3 regions of the Bradyrhizobium sp. Ses1 genome follow, and region 2 is predicted to be linked to each of the others. Evidence: predicted binding sites of a transcription regulator. Region 2 holds the regulator's gene; each other region holds the start of a gene.

Region 1 (5,995 bases), on a different contig from region 2:
GAGCTGGCTGCGATCGACCTGGTCGCCGAACGTGACCCCGAACACTGGCACACGCCGGCCGTCCGCGCGCCACGTGGCCTCAAACGTCGACAAATAGCCTTGGCTCTTGCCATCGGTCATGATGACGATGGCCGGCAAATGCTCGCCGCTGGCAAGCAGCGGCTTCATGGCGACGAGCGCCCGCTCGCCACAGGCATAGAAGTCGGTGCCGCCGCCGGCATGCAGCTCCAGCGCCTGGGTGAGAAGCGTGGCCTGCTCGGCCTCTCCGCCTGTGGCGCGCGCCGTCCACAGCACATGATCGTTGAACGGCAGCAGCAGGATTTCGTCCGCCTTGGTCCATTGCACCAACAGCTCGCGGGTGCGGGCGGGCGTCAAAAGGAAACGCATCGCGTCGAGCAACTGGGTCTCGCCTGCTCCTTGCATGCTGCCGGAGACGTCGAGGCACAAAGCGGTGAGCGAGGGACGTCGGAGCGCCTCCTGATAGATCGACAGCGCCTTCTGGATGACCGCGGGCTCGGGTGGCCGGATGATTGTCAGCGCGCGCGCCGGATCCAGATTGGTCTTGGGATCGGCGGGAAGCGGCGCCGCGCGGCCGACCTCCACTCGCCGTCCGGTCTTCGCGATCCGCGCCTGAACCTCGCCCTTGAGCAGAAAGGCTTGCAGATCGGCAAAGAAGGTTTCGACGTCCTTGCCACGGCCGCGATCGACGAAGCCGAGCGGAGAATCGGCGACCGCGACGCCGTCTTCCGGATAGATCGCGTAAAGCGGCTCGTGGCCATCGGCGATCAATTTGTCATTGGTCTCCTTGATAACAGCCTCATAGTTCCAGATCGCCTGATAGTGCGCTCCATTCCGCTCGCCGTCGCGATAGAGATCGGCGAGCCAGCCGCTCGAACCCGCGCTGCGCTCAACCCCTTTGAGAAGGCCGCGCGCCGTCGCCAGCACCTCGGGCTTGTCGAGATCGCCGGCTTCGATCAGGTCGGGCTTGCCGATGCCGGCCGCGAGCATCGCGAGATAAGCAGCCGCGCCGGAGTTCGACTGCGTCGCCGAGGTCATCAGGAATTTCAATCGGCCGGCCTCGACAGCGGCTAGAATGTCCTTCGCAGTCACCTTGGCGCCGATCCAGTTCAACTCTTGTGCCTTCGAGCGGCGCACGCCGAGGATCACCGGCATCTGCACGATCGACTTGACCGACTTCACCCGCCGCTTGGTGTCGAACATGTCGATCCAGATCGAGGCCGCCGGCCACACCGCGTCGGCCGGCGGATCGTCGCCCTTGAGCGCCAGCGCGATGTCAAGCGAGCCCTGATAGCGCATCGTGCAGACAGCATTGCGCGACTTGCAGAATTCCTGCACCAGCGGCTCGAGCACGTCATTCTCCGAGCCTGACAGGATGGTGAATTGCGGCCCCGGCCCGCCGCTGCAGCCGGAGAGCAGCACGGCGATCAGCGGTGCCGCGACATGCAGCGCAAGCCAGCGCCGCGGGAACAACGCGAGGCTCATGCAGACGACTTGGTGACCGCAGATTTCAAATCGTCGGTCAGTTGCGACATACGCTGTTCGATCTCAGCGCGCTTGGTCCGACCCTGTTCCTGCACCGCGAGCACGCCCGAGATGGTGTCGATCAGGTCGCGATTGGCCTTTTCCAGCGTCGTGATGTCGACGATGCCGCGCTGTGACTGCTTCTCGATCTCGATCGCCTGGGTCTTCATCATCTCGGAAGCCTGGCGCATCATCTCGTTGGTGGCATCCGTGATGGTCTTCTGCAACTCGAGCGCGGATTTCTGCCGATTCAGCCCGAGCAGCAGGATCATCTTCTGCTTCCACACCGGGATTGTGAGTTCGGTCGTGGCCTGCAGGTTCTCGATCAGCGTCTCGTCGCCCGATTGCACGATGCGGATCTGCGGCAGTTGCTGGATGCCGATCTGGCGCGCCTGCTGCAGATAGAAGATGCGCTTCTCGAGCCGGTCGAGCGCCTGGAGCGCGTCCTGGTAGGTCTGCGCCGCGAGCAGGGCGTCGCTGCTTTGGCCTTGCGCGGTCGCGGCCCGCTCCATCTCGATCAGCTTGCCGCGGCGAAAGTCCTCGGCGAAGGCCTTGCCGGCGCTAATATGCGCGTCGAGCTGCCCGAGTGCGGTCCTGGTCTGCTCATAGAGATCGTCGAGCAGCGCGATGTCGCGGCGCAGGACCTCCTTGTTGCGATCGAGCTCGACGCAGACGCGATCGATCTGCGAAGCGACATCGCTGAACTGCTCGGCAAAGCGCCGCAGCCGTGCCTCCGCCGACGAGAACAGGCGCGTCAAGAGGCCGCTGTCCTTGAGATCGGCGGGATCGAGCCCGCGCGCCTTGCCCAAAATGTCCGACAGGAGCTTGCCGGTCGTTCCGAGCTCGCGATTTTGCGTCTGGGACAGAATGCGGTCGGCGAATTCGACCACTGACCGCTGGGCGCGCTCGCCGAACGTGACGATGCGCGAACGATCTGAAATATCGATTTCGGATTTGATACGTGCAATCGCAGATGCATCAGCCGGCAACGCCGGGACATCAGTCGTTTCGCTCACTACCTCACTCCCTCTCTGCCACGGCCATGATAGCATGTCGGGCTGGTTCCGCAGCTAAGCGCAGGCGATACGACAGATTGATGACACTCCCGCAGGTTGACGACAGGCTTGTTGATGAAGTCCTTTCCGAAACGGCATAGGTTACCGAGGGTCGCAAAACCCGATCCGGCGCGAGCTCGGTGCATGAAGAGATTCTTGTTTGATTTCAAATATATGTGAGCAGATCATCCGCAATGCCGACCTGCCGTGCGTTCACGTTGTAGCGCGGCGCCGCGATTCCCCTGCCTCTCATGCTAACGTCGAACCGCCGACGAATCGTTTGCAGCACGAAAGGTCCGCACACATCCAATGCAAAACCAAAACGCCAAAGCGCTGAAATCCGTCTGTATCTTCTGCGGCTCCAGCCCGGGCCGTGATCCGATCTATCTGGAGACCGCGGTCGCCACCGGACAGGCGCTGGCAAAGGCCGGCATTACCATCGTCTATGGCGGCGGGAAGGTTGGGCTGATGGGAGCGGTGGCAGACGCGGCGCTCGCGGCGGGCGGACGCGTGGTCGGCGTCATTCCGCGCGCGCTGGTCGAGCGCGAGATCGGACACACGGGCCTGAGCCAGCTTCACATCGTCGAGACCATGCACGAGCGCAAGACGATGATGGCCGAGCTATCCGACGGCTTCATCGCGCTGCCGGGCGGCGCCGGGACGCTCGAAGAACTTTTCGAGGAATGGACCTGGGCCCAGCTCGGGATTCACCAAAAGCCGTGCGGCCTCCTGAACGTGAAGGATTACTTCGCGCCGCTGATGGCGATGGTGGAGCGGATGGTGGCTGAAGGATTCACGATCAGAGCCTACGCCGAGATACTCATCATCGAAACCAAAGTAGAGGCGCTGCTGCGTCGCTTTGCGGCCTACCAGCCGCCGCCACGAAAATGGCTGCGCACGGACGCGGCGGCCAAGCCATAAGAGACGGTCCGAAAAGAGCATGCTCAAACGGAGAGGTGAAACCGTGATCCGATTCCTTTCAATCGGATCACGGTTTCAGTCGCTTCACCCGCCATGCTTCTGCGGCTTATGGCCGCTCTGACCGGGATCGTTGTGCTTGTTGTGGTGGCTTTCCTGGTTCAGCCCGCCGCGGCTCACCGGAAATTCCGACTGGCGCGCATCCTGTTTCGGACGTCTTACGGTCGCATCTTCCACATTCCGCGCGCCTCCTTGCTCGAGATTGCGCGCATCGGGAACATCGGGCTTGCGTTCCAGCATCCGCAACTGCTGCTCATGGGTCTTCTTGCCCTGCAGCACCGCCTTGCGCGATTTTGGCGTCTGATCGCGCGACGGGCGGCCGCGCCGGCGATCCGGCGCCTCGATACCACCCTGCGGGTTGGTGTCGTTCTCGACGTCGCCCTCGAACGTGTTCTCGCCTTCGACATCCTCCAGATCGTCTGGCGTCGCCTGCGCCATTGTGACGCCCTTCGATCCCCCGATCAGCGGATTGCGATAGAGGTCGATGTCGCTCGGCCGTTTCGTTTTGGCGTGTTTCGTCATGATCACCCCTTCGATGCCGGATGCGTACCCCCGCCCTTGTGTTCCGGTTCGTGCGTGTGGTGGCTGTCGCGCTCGCCACCGCCGCCGGAAATCCGGCTGTGACGTCGCCTGGGATCGTCGGCGGCCGGCTTCTTGACCTCAAGCGGCGCCTGAACGTTTTCGTGCGCAGCACCGGGGCCGCCCTGGCGAATGCTCGCCGGCGTCTTGGTTGAAGTGGACATGATGCGCTCCTTCAGCGATCCTGCTGATAGCCCTGATGGGTGGTGTTCTGCTTGGTGTTCGCCGACTGCCCCTGCTCGTCGGGCTCGTCGGGATTTTCCACGTGCCCGCGCGTCGTGCGCGCCTGATGGGCATTGCCGGACTTCGGATCACCCGTACCCTTGCGGCTCTGGTTCTCCGGCGGCACCGGTGGTGGCTTGGTCATGATGGACTCCTGTTCCATCCAAAGTGACATAGGATAACGCACGCGAAATGCATGGGTTCACTTCACTGTCATCGAAAACCCGACGACGTAACGATCAGGAAACCGGCTCGGCGCGCCGCGGCGTCCTCTTCGATTCCGGCCACATCGCGCGGACTTCCTCCGGCAATGCGTGGCGGATCTTCTCGACCTGACCAGGATCGACGTAGTGGTTCAGCACCTGGAACACAGCATGCGCCGCGTCAGGCGCGCTGACCGGCCGTGTCGAGCTTAGCTCGGCCGTGATGATCGACAGGAACTGTTCCGCTGACCGCCAGTTTTGCGGAGCATCGCTCGGGCGGAATCGATCATAATACGTGCCGCGCACGATCAGCGGAAGCTGTGCGCCGAGATGTGCCGCGAGTTCGATCGGAACCCGATCGCGTATGGTCCGCAACACCGCGCCCAGCGCATGCCATGCCAGTTGCCGGTCGCGTGGCAAGGTTTCCATGATCTCATCCAGCCATGAATTGGTGAGGTGGATGGTTCTGTCGAATACCTCGAGACCTGTCGCACTCATGGGGATCACCCTTCGTTTGCAAGACGCAGGGCTAACGATGCGCGGACGCATAGGTTCGCGAATATTGCAGTCGACGAGCGGGCGCCGGTTTTTGTCGCTGGCGGCCGGGCAGGCATCTATAATGGTGGCAGCGCCGCCACCGACACCATTCAGGCGGCCCGCACGGTCTGCAGGAACCGGCTGACTTCCGTCTGGAGCCGGCTGCTGTCGCGGGACAGCGATTGCGCGGACGAGAGCACCCTGCGTGGACGCCGAGCCTGTCGCTGTGGCGCCGCGCTGGACATCGGTAATCCGCGAAGAAACTTCCTCAGTGCCTTGCGCGGCCTGTTGCACGTTGCGCGCGATCTCCTGCGTCGCCGCGCCCTGCTCTTCGACCGCAGCGGCGACCGTCGAGGCGATCTCCGCCAGCGATTCGATCGTGTTGCTGATCTGGCCGATGGCGCCGACCGATTGATCGGTCGCGGTCTGGATCGCGGCGATCTGCTGACCGATTTCGCCGGTCGCCTTCGCCGTCTGCTCGGCCAGCGCCTTCACCTCGGACGCGACGACCGCAAACCCGCGGCCTGCGTCGCCGGCGCGCGCAGCCTCGATGGTGGCGTTGAGCGCCAACAGGTTGGTCTGGCCTGCAATGGTGTTGATGAGCTCGACCACATCGCCGATGCGGCTTGCGGCCTTGGACAGTTCGCTCACGCGCTCGGTGGTGGCGCGCGCCTGGCCGACCGCGTCCGCCGCGATTCGCGCCGAGTCCTGGACCTGACGGCTGATCTCGTTCACGGAAGACGACAGTTGTTCCGTGGCAGTCGCCACCGATTGCACGTTGGCCGACGCTTCTTCGGAAGCCGATGCCACAGCGACAGTTATTTCCTGGGCGCGCTCGGCCGTCGAGGTGAGCGCCTTTGCCGATTGCTCCAGCTCCGT
Region 2 (5,995 bases):
GTCGAACGACACTCGCGTGCGGGTCGAAGGACGCTCGAAGATCATCGCCAGCGTCTTGCCTTCGAGCGGCTTCGTGGCCCGCTCATGCGCCTTCAGTCTCGCCTTCATGGCGGCGCCGGCGGCCAGCATGGCGCGCAGCTCGTTGAGCGACATTTCGTTGATGTCGAGGAAGTGACGGGGCGCCTTGCTCATCATCCCGCTGCCTTCTTCGAAGGTCCGCTTGAGAGCGCGGTGCAGGCGCGCTCCAGACAACCGATGGCGTGCTCGATCTCGGCCTCGCTGACGATCAGCGGCGCGAGGAAGCGCACCACATTATCGCCGGCGCCGACTGTGAGCAGCTTCTGCTCGCGCAGGGCGTTGACGAGGTCGCCCGAGGGCACCACGGCCTTGACGCCGATCAGAAGCCCCTCGCCGCGCACGTCGGCGAGAATGGACGGATAGCGGTCAACCGCGGAGGCGAGCTTCTGCTTGAGCAGGAGCGACATCTTCTGCACGTGATCGAAGAAGCCGGGCTTCAGCATCACATCGAGCACGGCGCCGGCGGCCGCGACCGCGAGCGGATTGCCGCCGAAGGTCGAGCCATGCGAACCCGCCGTCATGCCGGAGGCGGCTTCCGCGGTCGCAAGGAAGGCGCCGATCGGAAAGCCGCCGCCGAGCGCCTTGGCCAGCGACATCACGTCAGGGGTGACCCCGATACGCTTGTAGGCGAAGAGATCGCCGGTGCGGCCCATGCCGGTCTGCACCTCGTCGAACGCGAGCAATAGGCCATGCTCGTCGCAAAGCTGGCGCAGCGCCTTGAAGAAAGCCGGCGGCGCGGAGCGCACGCCGCCCTCGCCCTGCACCGGCTCGATCAGAATGCCCGCGGTCTCTGGACCGATCGCGCGTTTCACCGCTTCGATATCGCCATGCGGCACCTGGTCGAAGCCGTCCATCGGCGGACCGAAGCCCTCGAGATATTTAGCAGCGCCGGTCGCTGCGAGTGTCGCGAGCGTGCGGCCATGGAAGGCGCCTTCGAAGGTGATGATGCGGTAGCGCTCCGGATGCCCCTTCGAGAAGTGATAGTGACGCACGACCTTGATCACGCCCTCCATCGCTTCCGCGCCGGAATTGCAGAAGAACACGAAGTCCGCAAAACTCTGCTCGCACAGCCGCGCGGCAAGCTTCTCGCCGTCCGGGCTCTTGAACAGGTTCGACATGTGCCAGAGCTTCGTCGCCTGTTCCTGCAGCGCCTTCACCAGATGCGGATGGGCATGGCCGAGCGCGTTCACCGCGACGCCGGAGGTGAAGTCGAGATAACGCTCGCCTTTGGTCGAGATCAGCCAACAGCCTTCGCCGCGTTCGAAGCCGAGATCGGCCCTGGCAAAAACGGGAAGCAGATGCGACGTGGCGCGGTCGGTCATGGCGATCACTGAAGGGTTCAGACAAGCCTTTCAGACAAGCCCCGGCGGCGTGCAGCGATGCAGACACGCGGCTGGAGCTCATCCAGCGAAAACAAAACGTGCCGCCTTTGCAGGGCGGCACGTGAAGGCATTCTATGCGCGCGGCGGGTGCTGTCAATCGCCACGAAGCCGCCAGGCTGCGCTGCAAAGTGCCGGTAATCCGCAGTTTTCCGGTGTGGTGGAAAAGCCCGATTGCAATCCCTAAATGTCGGAACATGTGGACGCATAGGCGCGGACTCTTGCGCCAGAGTCACGCCATATTGTAGCGTCTAGCCTGTCGGGTACGACATCTCGTGCGGCAGTTTTGATCCCTTAGAGTCCTTTGTGTGCGGCGTACACGTTCGGGTGCGGTTTTCGTGCCCGGCGAGCCTTAAGGGATTCTGCCCGCAGGGATTTTTGAGATTAGGCATCGCAGCGCTGTCCCAGGATCGGCCGGCGCAACGCGAAGGGAAAGATGCGATGACGGTATTGACCTGGTCCGACGAACGCGTCGAGCAGTTGAAAAAGCTCTGGGAAGGTGGCCTTTCGGCCAGCCAGATCGCTGCGGAACTGGGCAACGTGACCCGCAATGCGGTGATCGGCAAGGTGCACCGGCTCGGCCTCTCGGGCCGCGCCAAGAGTCCTGCTGCAGCCGCGCCGCGGCAGCGCAAGGCGCGTCCCGCACAGCCGATGATGCGCGTGGCGCGTCCGGTCTCCCGCGGCAACACCGCGCTCGCCCACGCCTTCGAGGTGGAGGTGGAAGCGGACCCTATCGCCTACGACAATGTGGTACCGATGAGCCAGCGGCTGTCGCTGCTCGAATTGAACGAGGCCACCTGCCACTGGCCGGTCGGCGATCCCTCGAGCCCGGAATTCTTCTTCTGCGGCGGCAAGGCGCTTCCCGGCCTGCCCTATTGCGCGCACCACTCCCGCATCGCCTACCAGCCGGCGGCTGACCGCCGCCGTCCGACGGTCAAGCCGTCACAAGGCAAGTAAACCGACGACAGATCGTAGCCTGGGTGGAGCGCAGCGCAACCCGGGAACGCTGTATCGGCAGGTCCAAATTTCCCCGGGTTACGCTTCGCTGCACCCGGGCTGCGGATTGAGGTCGCCGGTTTACGACTGCTCGGCCTTCGCGAAGCGATCATCGAGCGCGTAGCCCGCACCGCGGACGGTGCGGATCGGGTCCTGCTCGCGGCCGGGATTGAGCAATTTGCGCAGGCGGCCGATGTGAACGTCGACGGTGCGCTCGTCGATATAGATGTCGCGGCCCCAAACGCTGTCGAGCAGCTGCTCGCGGCTGAACACGCGGCCGGGATGCTCCAGGAAGAACTCCAGCAGGCGATATTCGGTCGGGCCGAGATCGATCGGGCGGCCCGAGCGCGCGACGCGGCGCTTCTCGCGGTCGAGTTCGATGTCGCCATAGGTGAGCACGGTGGCGAGCCGCTCCGGGCTTGCCCGGCGCAACAGGCCCTTCACCCGCGCGAGCAGTTCAGGCACCGAGAACGGCTTGACGATGTAGTCGTCGGCACCGGTCGCCAGCCCCCTCACGCGCTCGCTTTCCTCGCCGCGCGCGGTCAGCATGATGATCGGGAGCTGCTTGGTCTCCGGCCGCGCCCGCAGACGGCGGCACAGCTCGATGCCGGAGAGTCCCGGCAGCATCCAGTCGAGCACGACAAGGTCGGGAATACGTTCCTTGAGCCTTGTGTCCGCATCGTCTCCACGGGCGACCGTTTCGACATCATAGCCTTCTGCATCGAGATTGTAGCGCAACAGCGTCGTCAGCGCTTCTTCGTCTTCGACCACCAGAATGCGTGCGCTCATCGGCTTGGCTTCTCCTATAGCGGGATGACTCTCTGCTTGAATCGTCATCCCACTCTTCCTTTGATGTTTGAGCAGGATCTTGGCGGAAAGCCGGCGTCGACTTTCCGGATGTTGCTCTAGTTGCCCGGAACGGTCGTGGCGAACGTCGTCATATCCCCCTTCGGCCGCTTGTCGGTGATCTGCTGACCCTCGATCATGTAGAAGACCGTTTCCGCGATGTTGGTGGCGTGGTCGCCGATCCGCTCGATATTCTTGGCGCAGAACATCAGGTGGATGCAGAACGAGATGTTGCGCGGATCTTCCATCATGTAGGTGAGGAGCTCGCGGAACAGCGAGGTGCAGATCGCGTCCACCTCCTCGTCGCTCTTCCAGACGTTCATCGCCGCCGGCAGATCGTGCGCGGCATAGGCGTCGAGCACGGACTTGACCTGCGACAGCACGAGGTCGGTCATGTGCTCCAGGCCGCGGATCAACTTCAGCGGCTGGAAGTCGTTCTCCAGCGCGGCGACGCGCTTGCCCATGTTCTTGGCGAGGTCGCCGATCCGCTCGAGGTCGGTCGCCACCCGCATCGCGCCGACGATCTCGCGCAAGTCGACAGCCATCGGCTGGCGGCGGGCGATCGTCAGCACGGCGCGCTCCTCGATCACGCGCTGCAGGCTGTCGATCTCGATGTCGGAAGCGACGACACGCTTGCCGAGCGCGACGTCGCGGCGGATCAGCGCATCGACGGATTCGGTGATCATCCGTTCGACCAGCCCGCCCATCTCTGCGACCAGACGGGTCAGTTCCTGAAGATCGCTGTCGAATGCCTTGGCGGTATGTTCAGAAGCCATGATGTCCCTCCTCAACCAAACCGGCCGGTGATGTAGTCCTGGGTGCGTCGATCGCTCGGCGAGGTGAAGATCTTGCTGGTGTCGTCGAACTCGATCAGTTCGCCCAGATACATGAACGCAGTCTTGTCGGAGACGCGCGCCGCCTGCTGCATGTTATGCGTGACGATCGCGATCGTGTAGTCCTCCGACAATTCCTGGATCAACTCCTCGACCTTGGCGGTCGAGATCGGATCGAGCGCCGAGCAGGGCTCGTCGAACAGGATAACTTCGGGCCGCACCGCAACCGTGCGGGCGATGCAGAGGCGCTGCTGCTGGCCGCCGGAGAGGCTCAGGCCGGAGGCGTTGAGCTTGTCCTTGACCTCGTTCCACAGCGCACCGCCGCGCAGCGCTTTCTCGACGCGGCCGTCCATTTCAGATTTCGAAATCTTCTCGTAAAGGCGGATGCCGAAGGCGATGTTCTCATAGATCGTCATCGGGAACGGCGTCGGCTTCTGGAACACCATTCCGATCCGCGCCCGCAGCAGGTTGAGGTCGAGCTTGGGGTCGAGGATGTTGGTCTGGTCCAGCATCAACTGGCCGGTGGCGCGCTGGCCGGGATACAGGTCGTACATCCGGTTGAAGATCCGGAGCAGGGTCGACTTGCCGCAGCCGGACGGGCCGATAAAGGCGGTGACGCGGTTGGTGCCGAGCGTCAGGTTGATGTTCTTCAACGCATGGTGCTCACCGTAATAGAAGTTGAGGCTGCGTGCAGTCACCTTTGGCGCCGCTTCCGGCAGCGACTTCTGGGGAATGGCCGCGCTCGGGCTGGTCGTCGATACGGACAGATCGGTCATTTTGCGCTCCTTTCGGCGCCGAGGATGCGCGCGCCGATGTTGAGCGCGAGCACGGTCAAGGTGATAAGCAAGGCCCCGCTCCAGGCGAGTTCCTTCCAATAGGCGTAGGGGCTCTGCACGAAGTTGTTGATGGTCACCGGCAGGTTCGCCATCGTCTTGGTCAGGTTCAGGCTGAAGAACTGATTGGACAGCGCGGTGAACAACAGCGGGGCGGTCTCACCGGCGACACGGGCGGTCGCCAGCAGCACGCCCGTGATCAGGCCGGAGCGCGCCGCGCGATAGGCGATCCGCTTGATCACCAGCGAGCGCGGAAGGCCAAGCGCGGAGGCCGCTTCGCGCAGCGGGTTGGGGACGAGCAGCAGCATGTCCTCCGTGGTGCGGAGCACGACCGGGATGACGATCACCGCCAGCGCCAGGCAGCCGGCCAGCGCGGAGAAGCCGCCCATCGGCACGACAACCGCGCCATAGATGAACAGGCCGATGATGATCGACGGCGCGCTCAAGAGGATGTCGTTGATGAAGCGGATCACCGAGGTGAGCCGATCATGCTTGCCGTATTCGGCCAGATAGGTGCCCGCGAACAGGCCGAGCGGCGCGCCGATGCCGACACCGATCACGGTCATGATCACCGAGCCGACGATCGCGTTCAACAGGCCGCCATCGGTGGAGCCGGGCGGCGGGGTGTTCTTGGTGAAGACGTCGAGGCTGAGGCCGGCGAGACCGTTGTAGAACAGCGTGAACAGGATCAGCGCCAGCCAGGTCACCCCAAACGCGGCAGCGGCGATGCAAAGCCCGCGGATGATGATGTCGTTGCGGCGACGTGCTTTGTAAATCGGGTTCATGTCAGTTCCCCGCCTTCCTTTCCAGACGCATCAGCATCAGTCGCGCGCAGGCAAGAACAATGAATGTCAGCACGAACAGCAAGAGGCCGAGCAGGATCAGGCCCGACTGGTGCAGTCCGTCACTCTCGGCGAATTCGCTGGCGATCGCCGCGGAGATCGTGGTGCCCGGCGCGAAGATCGAGGAGGAGATGCGGAACGAATTGCCGATGATGAAGGTCACGGCCATGGTCTCGCCGAGGGCGCGG
Region 3 (5,995 bases), on a different contig from region 2:
CGCACACGCTGACGCGGATGGGCCAGCTCGTCTATCTGCCGCGGGACCAGAAATATCGGATAGGTCCTAGCGCGGTGGCGATGAGCACCGCGATGATGAAGGGCCTGCAGCTCCGCAACCTGATCCGTCAGCGTCTGCAGGACGTCGCCGAGCAATTGCCCGGCACCGTCGGCTTCGTCATCCCCGATCGGTTCCAGCTCGTCTACCTCGAATACGCGCGCTCGGCGAACGCTCTCGGCCTGCACGAGGTCACCGGCAGCCGGATCTCGATGGCGACCACCGCTGCGGGCCACGCCTATACGGCCGCGCTCGAGCCCGAGGTCGGCGATGCCCTGATCGCGGAGATGGAGCGCGAGATTCCCGAAGGCGCGAAGCTGCTCAAGCCGCGCATCGAGGGCAATCGTCGCCTGTTGCGCGAGCACGGCTATGTCGTCGCCTGCGGCCTCTGGAGTCCGCACATCAACGGCGTCGCGGTGCCGCTATGGTCGCCGCAATACCAGACCTATGTCGTGACCACGATCGGCCTGTTGTCGGCGATGTATGACGAGAAGCGGCTGCACAAGGAGGTCGGGCCGCAAATGGTGCAGCTCGGCGCCGCGCTCGCCAGCCTGCTCGAAGGCGCCGACGCCAGCATCTTCAATAACCGGCTCGAGCGAAAACCTGTTCCGGCAGCCGTGAACCATAACAAGATCATAAAAGCGGAGGAAAGGAATGAACTGGAAGCCGGAACTCGACGAGCTCGCCCGGCGCGAAGCGTTCGCGCGGGAGATGGGAGGCGTTGAGAAGGTAAAACGACAGCGCGATCAAGGCCGGCTCACCGTTCGCGAGCGCATCGACAAGATCGTCGATCAGAAATCCTTTCACGAGATCGGCGCCATATCCGGCATCGCCGAATATGACGAGAACAACGAGCTCAAGCAGCTGACGCCCGCGAACTGCGTGTTCGGCCGCGCCAAGGTGGGCGGCCGTCCGGTGGTCGTGGTCGGCGACGATTTCACCGTACGCGGCGGCTCGGCCGATGCGTCGATTTCCGCCAAGCCATTGATGGCCGAGGAGATGGCGCATGATTTCAGGTTGCCGATCATCCGCATGATCGAAGGCTCCGGCGGCGGCGGCTCGGTCAAGACGATCGAGACGCGCGGCGCGGCCAACCTGCCCGGCGGCGTCGGCGGCACGCGCTGGTACTGGTACACGACCGCGAACCTCGCGCGCGTGCCGGTCGTTGGTCTCGGGCTCGGCTCGGTCGCAGGCCTTGGCGCGGCGCGACTTGCGGCCACGCATTATTCGGTGATGACGAAGAACTCGGCGATGTTCGTTGCGGGCCCGCCGGTGGTGAAGCGGCTCGGACAGGATCTGACCAAGCAGGAGCTCGGCGGCGCCGACATCCAGACCCGCGCCGGCGCGATCGATCAGGCAGTCGAGACCGAGGAGGAGGCGTTCGAGTGCGCGCGGCGCTTCCTCTCATATCTGCCGCAATCGGTGTTCGAGCTGCCGCCGACCATTCCCTGCACCGACGATCCTGAACGATCAGAGGAAACGCTGACGAAGGCGGTGCCGCGCAATCGCCGGCAGGTCTACAAGATGCGCCCGATCGTCGACGCTGTCGTCGACAAGGGCTCGTTCTTCGAGGTGAGCGCCAATTTCGGCAAGCCGATCATTGTCGGCCTGGCGCGGCTCGAGGGCAGGGCGGTGCTGCTGCTGGCGAGCGATCCCTTCCACTATGGCGGCTCGTGGACCGCGGAAGCCTGCCAGAAGGTGGTGCGCTGGGTCGATTTCGCCGAGACCTTCCATCTGCCGGTGGTCTACCTGATGGACTGCCCCGGCTTCATGATCGGGCTGGAGGCAGAGAAGAGCGCGACCATACGCCATGGCGTGCGCGCGATGGCGGCGGTCAACCAGAGCACCGTGCCCTGGTGCACGATCATCGTGCGCAACGCCTTCGGCGTCGCCGGCGTGGTGCACCAGCCGGCGAACCGCTTCTCGATGCGCTACGCCTGGCCGTCGGCCTATTGGGGTTCGCTGCCGCTGGAGGGCGGCATCGAGGCCGCCTACCGGGCCGACATCGAGGCCGCGCCCGATCCGGCGGCGAAGCTGAAGGAGATCGAGGACCGCCTGAACAAGCTGCGCTCGCCATTCCGCTCGGCCGAAAAGTTCTGGGTCGAGGAGGTGATCGACCCCCGCAGGACGCGCTCGCTGCTCTGCGAATTCGCGCGTTTGGCTGAGCCGATCCGGACCGCGGGGCCGCCAGGCAACATGTCGACAAGGCCGTAGTTGCTGCCTGACCCTCATGGTGAGGAGCCGCGTAGCGGCGTCTCGAACCATGAGGCCCCGATCTCACCCGCGGCCCATCCTTCGAGACGCCTGCTTACGCAGGCTCCTCGGGATGAGGGGCGAGTGCGTGGCGCCTGCGTCCTTTCGGCAGTCCTACACCTCGCTCTCGCGGTGCACGTCGTGGACCACGATGCCCATGCCGGCGTCGGGCATCTTGATCCAGTCGCGCCGCATCAGCGTGCGCTTGGTGTCTTCATGCCCGCTCATCCAGTGCTCGCGCATCGAGGTGCCCGAGAATTCGTGATCCTTGGCGTGGCCTTCATAGGCCTTCTGCTGATAGATCAGTTGCAGGATCGCGATGCTCGGCAGGGCGCTGTTGGAATCGCGGAGCTGGCGCTCTTCCTCCGATAGCTGCTCGTTCGGAATCTTCGACAGCGCCTTATAGAGGCGGGCGCGGAGATTGTGGGTCTTGCGATACATATCGGTGTTGTAGCGCGTGCGCGAGGAATACATGATGTCCTTGTGGCGGGCCATTACGTCGTGGATGTCGCGGGGCAGCACGCCGCGGGCCGAGAACAGGTCGACCTGGAACACCAGTGAATTCAGGCTGTCGACCTGGTCGAGCAGATGCTGCAGCGGCGTGTTGGAGACGATGCCGCCATCCCAGAAATGGTCGGTGCCCACCTTCACCATCGGCAGCGCCGGGGGCAACGCGCCGCTCGCCATGATGTGCTCGGGAATGATCTCGTCATGCGCGTTGTCGAAATAGATGAAATTGCCCGACAGCACGTTCACCGCGCCGACGGCAAAGCGCATCCTCTTGGAGTTGATGCGCTCGAAATCGACCAGCTCGAGCAGCGACTCGCGTAGCGGCGCCGTGTCGTAATAGCTCGTCGCGGTCCTGGCGCCGGCCGGGCTGAGCCATGGGCTGGTGGTGTGGGGCGCGAAGAAGCCGGGCTGGCCCAGCACCGTCGTCATGAATGAACTGGTGAAGTTGCGCGCCTTGCGGAAGATGTCTCCGTCAGGCGTATAGTGCCAGATCTTGCGGCTGGTGATGCGGTCCCAGAATGTGTGCAGTCGCTCAAGCCGCCGCTCCGGCGGATTGCCAGCGATGATTGCCGAGTTGATCGCGCCGATCGAGACGCCGCAGATCCAGTCCGGCTCGATACCTGCTTCGTGCAGCGCCTGATAGACGCCAGCCTGGTAGGCGCCGAGCGCACCGCCGCCTTGCAGCACCAGCGCGACACGGTCGCAGCGCTCCGGCCGCCAGCCGCGATGGGAGGTTGCAGTTTCTTGTTCGTCGAAATGTGGGCTACGCGCATCCATGTCCTTGCACTCCCTGCGCGCCAACGATTCCGTGTGCCCGTGACGCGCTGATGACAGCCGCCAAGGGGGACATTCGGGTCACGCGGCTGAAGGAAATCCCTCATATCAATGTCAATGTCCGTCGCTAGCGTTCGGGCCATTAATTGCAAACAGGGGGATTTGCGATGCGCAGGGAAGAACTATTGCGGCTTCCGTCAATGCCAGCCGCGGGCCCGAGCTATCCCGCAGGACCCTACCGCTTCGTCAATCGCGAATTCCTGGTCATTACCTACGAGACCGATCCCGCGCTGATCCGTGCCGGGCTGCCTGAGCCGCTCGAGCCGATTGATCAGCCGATCGTGCACTACGAATGGATCAAGATGCCTGATAGTTCCGGCTTCGGCAGTTATACCGAGTCCGGTCTGGTGATCCCGGCGCGCTTGCACGGCGAAGAGGTCAATTTTGTTTCGCAGATGTACCTCGACGATGATCCGCCGATTGCGGCGGGCCGGGAGATCTGGGGCTTTCCGAAGAAATACGCCCATCCCAAGCTCGAGATCGTCAAGGACACGCTGACCGGCACGCTCGAATACGCCGGCCAGCTCGTCGCCATGGGCACCATGGGCTACAAGCATGAGAGCATGGCGGGCAATGGCGACATCACCCGCGCGACGCTGTCGAAGACGCAAGTTAATCTGAAGATGATCCCGGGAGTCGATGGCCGTCTCGAAGTCTGCCAGCTCGTCGCGATCAATCTGACCGACATCAACGTCAAGGGCTCATGGATCGGTCCCGGCCGGCTGCATCTGGTACCGCACGTCAATGCGCCGGTTGCGGATTTTCCGGTGCGGCGAGTGGTCGGCGCGCATCATTTCCTCGCCGATCTGACGCTGCCCTTCGGCCGCGTCGTGCACGATTACAACAAGGAAGCCGAGCTGGCCGCAACGGGTCTCGCGGCGGAGTAGGCTGCGACATCAAACTGTAACAGAAGCGTAATTCAATCGTCGCGTGCCGGCGTGTGGGGAAGGTGTCCCGCACTGATATGTGCTGGCTTGCGCAGGGGTTGACGATGTCTCGCGTTGAGCTTCGGGCTGGTCATGTCGGCTGAACCAGCGAAAATTGTCAGCGTGCCGGCGGACGCCACTCCGGTGATCCCTGGCCTGGTGTGGGCGTTCCGTCTGCATGGCGACGGCACCGCTGAATCCTTGCCCATCGATGCGCCGATCGAGTTCAGCCATGATGGCAGGCTCTGGCTGCATTTCAATCTGGCGGATGGTCGCAGCCGGCAATGGCTTGGCGGCCTGCAGTTTCCGATGCTGGCGCGCGATCTCTTGCTGTCGCATGACAATTTCCAGCAGCTCCACACCATCGACAACTGCGTCTATGGCGTGTTCTCCGATCTCGTGCGCGAGATCGACTCCCCAACGGAGGAAACCGGCTTCCTTCGCTTCGCGATGACCGAGCGTCTCCTGATCAGCGGCCGCCATCAGGCGCTGTGCGCGGTGGATGCCACGCGCCGCGTGCTCGAAGGCGGCCATCGTGTCGCGACGGTCGCGGCGCTGCTTGAGAAGATCATCGACGAGGTCGCCGACACCATGGACCGGATGGCCGACAAGATCGCCACCGAGATCGACGGCATCGAGGAACGGGTGCTGTCCGGCGAGACCAAGTCGGAGATGCGCGCCGGGCTCGGCCGGTTGCGGCGAACCTGTCTGCGGCTGCATCGTCAGCTTGCCGGCTTGCGTGTCCTGTTCCACCGGCTCGAGCAGAAGAGCCCCGAAAATCTCAGCCCGGCGCTAAGGCTGCATGCCGCAAAGCTCGCACAGCGGCTCGACGGTCTCGACCACGATATCACCGAGCTGCGCGAACGCAGCCGGCTGCTGGAGGAAGAGCTTCGCTTCAAGCTGGAGGAGGAGAGCAACCGGCATCTGCACGCGCTCTCTGTCGTGACCATGATGCTGCTGCCGCCGACGCTGGTCACCGGCATCTTCGGCATGAACACCAAGGGACTGCCGCTCACCGACGTCGACAGCGGCTTCCTGTGGGCCGCGGTGCTGTTGATCGCCGCCTCCGGCCTTGCCTATCTGATCATGCGTCGCCTGGGCATCGTCAAATAACGGGCTGCGGTATCATTGCATGTACCGAGTGCTCATCCGCGCGGTCACGGCATTCGCGGCGATCACTGCCCTTGCCCTCGCAGCCGCCCGCGCGGCAGATCAGCCCGACGGCAGCGACAAGGACCTGCGCGACAGGCTGGCCGATGCCGGCTACCAGTTCAGCCTGACCTATATCGGCGAGGGGCTCGCCAACGTCTCCGGCGGCATGCGTACCGGCGCGATCTATACCGGGCGTCTCGATCTCGGCACCACCATCGACCTTGAAAAGGTGATGGGCTGGACCGGCGCCACCTTCCACGCCA

What was found. The regulator PhoB, encoded in region 2, activates phosphate uptake and scavenging genes when phosphate is short. The targets are predictions, from matches to a motif close to TGTCATNNANCTGTCAT.
Positions count from the first base shown of each region.
Region 1: AC5ZG5_RS27125 (toxic anion resistance protein) is a predicted target of PhoB. The motif match lies at 2,628-2,644, and genes of this name have one in related genera.
Region 3: AC5ZG5_RS10430 (acetoacetate decarboxylase) is a predicted target of PhoB. The motif match lies at 3,637-3,653, and genes of this name have one in related genera.

Region 1 is NZ_JCAMOQ010000027.1:42,057-48,051, forward strand. It holds gene AC5ZG5_RS27120 (vWA domain-containing protein) at 1-1,503, opposite strand, end outside; gene AC5ZG5_RS27125 (toxic anion resistance protein) at 1,500-2,558, opposite strand; gene AC5ZG5_RS27130 (LOG family protein) at 2,907-3,518, shown strand; gene AC5ZG5_RS27135 (hypothetical protein) at 3,603-4,097, opposite strand; gene AC5ZG5_RS27140 (hypothetical protein) at 4,100-4,318, opposite strand; gene AC5ZG5_RS27145 (hypothetical protein) at 4,330-4,521, opposite strand; gene AC5ZG5_RS27150 (DUF2267 domain-containing protein) at 4,616-5,128, opposite strand; partial or broken gene AC5ZG5_RS27155 (methyl-accepting chemotaxis protein) at 5,227-5,995, opposite strand, start outside.
Region 2 is NZ_JCAMOQ010000001.1:97,983-103,977, reverse strand. It holds gene argF (ornithine carbamoyltransferase) at 1-192, opposite strand, end outside; gene AC5ZG5_RS00465 (aspartate aminotransferase family protein) at 192-1,400, opposite strand; gene AC5ZG5_RS00460 (GcrA family cell cycle regulator) at 1,899-2,414, shown strand; gene phoB (phosphate regulon transcriptional regulator PhoB) at 2,535-3,242, opposite strand; gene phoU (phosphate signaling complex protein PhoU) at 3,359-4,075, opposite strand; gene pstB (phosphate ABC transporter ATP-binding protein PstB) at 4,087-4,908, opposite strand; gene pstA (phosphate ABC transporter permease PstA) at 4,905-5,750, opposite strand; gene pstC (phosphate ABC transporter permease subunit PstC) at 5,752-5,995, opposite strand, start outside.
Region 3 is NZ_JCAMOQ010000006.1:132,363-138,357, reverse strand. It holds gene AC5ZG5_RS10445 (IclR family transcriptional regulator) at 1-782, shown strand, start outside; gene AC5ZG5_RS10440 (acyl-CoA carboxylase subunit beta) at 712-2,271, shown strand; gene AC5ZG5_RS10435 (patatin-like phospholipase family protein) at 2,425-3,597, opposite strand; gene AC5ZG5_RS10430 (acetoacetate decarboxylase) at 3,762-4,541, shown strand; gene AC5ZG5_RS10425 (transporter) at 4,674-5,693, shown strand; gene AC5ZG5_RS10420 (carbohydrate porin) at 5,713-5,995, shown strand, end outside.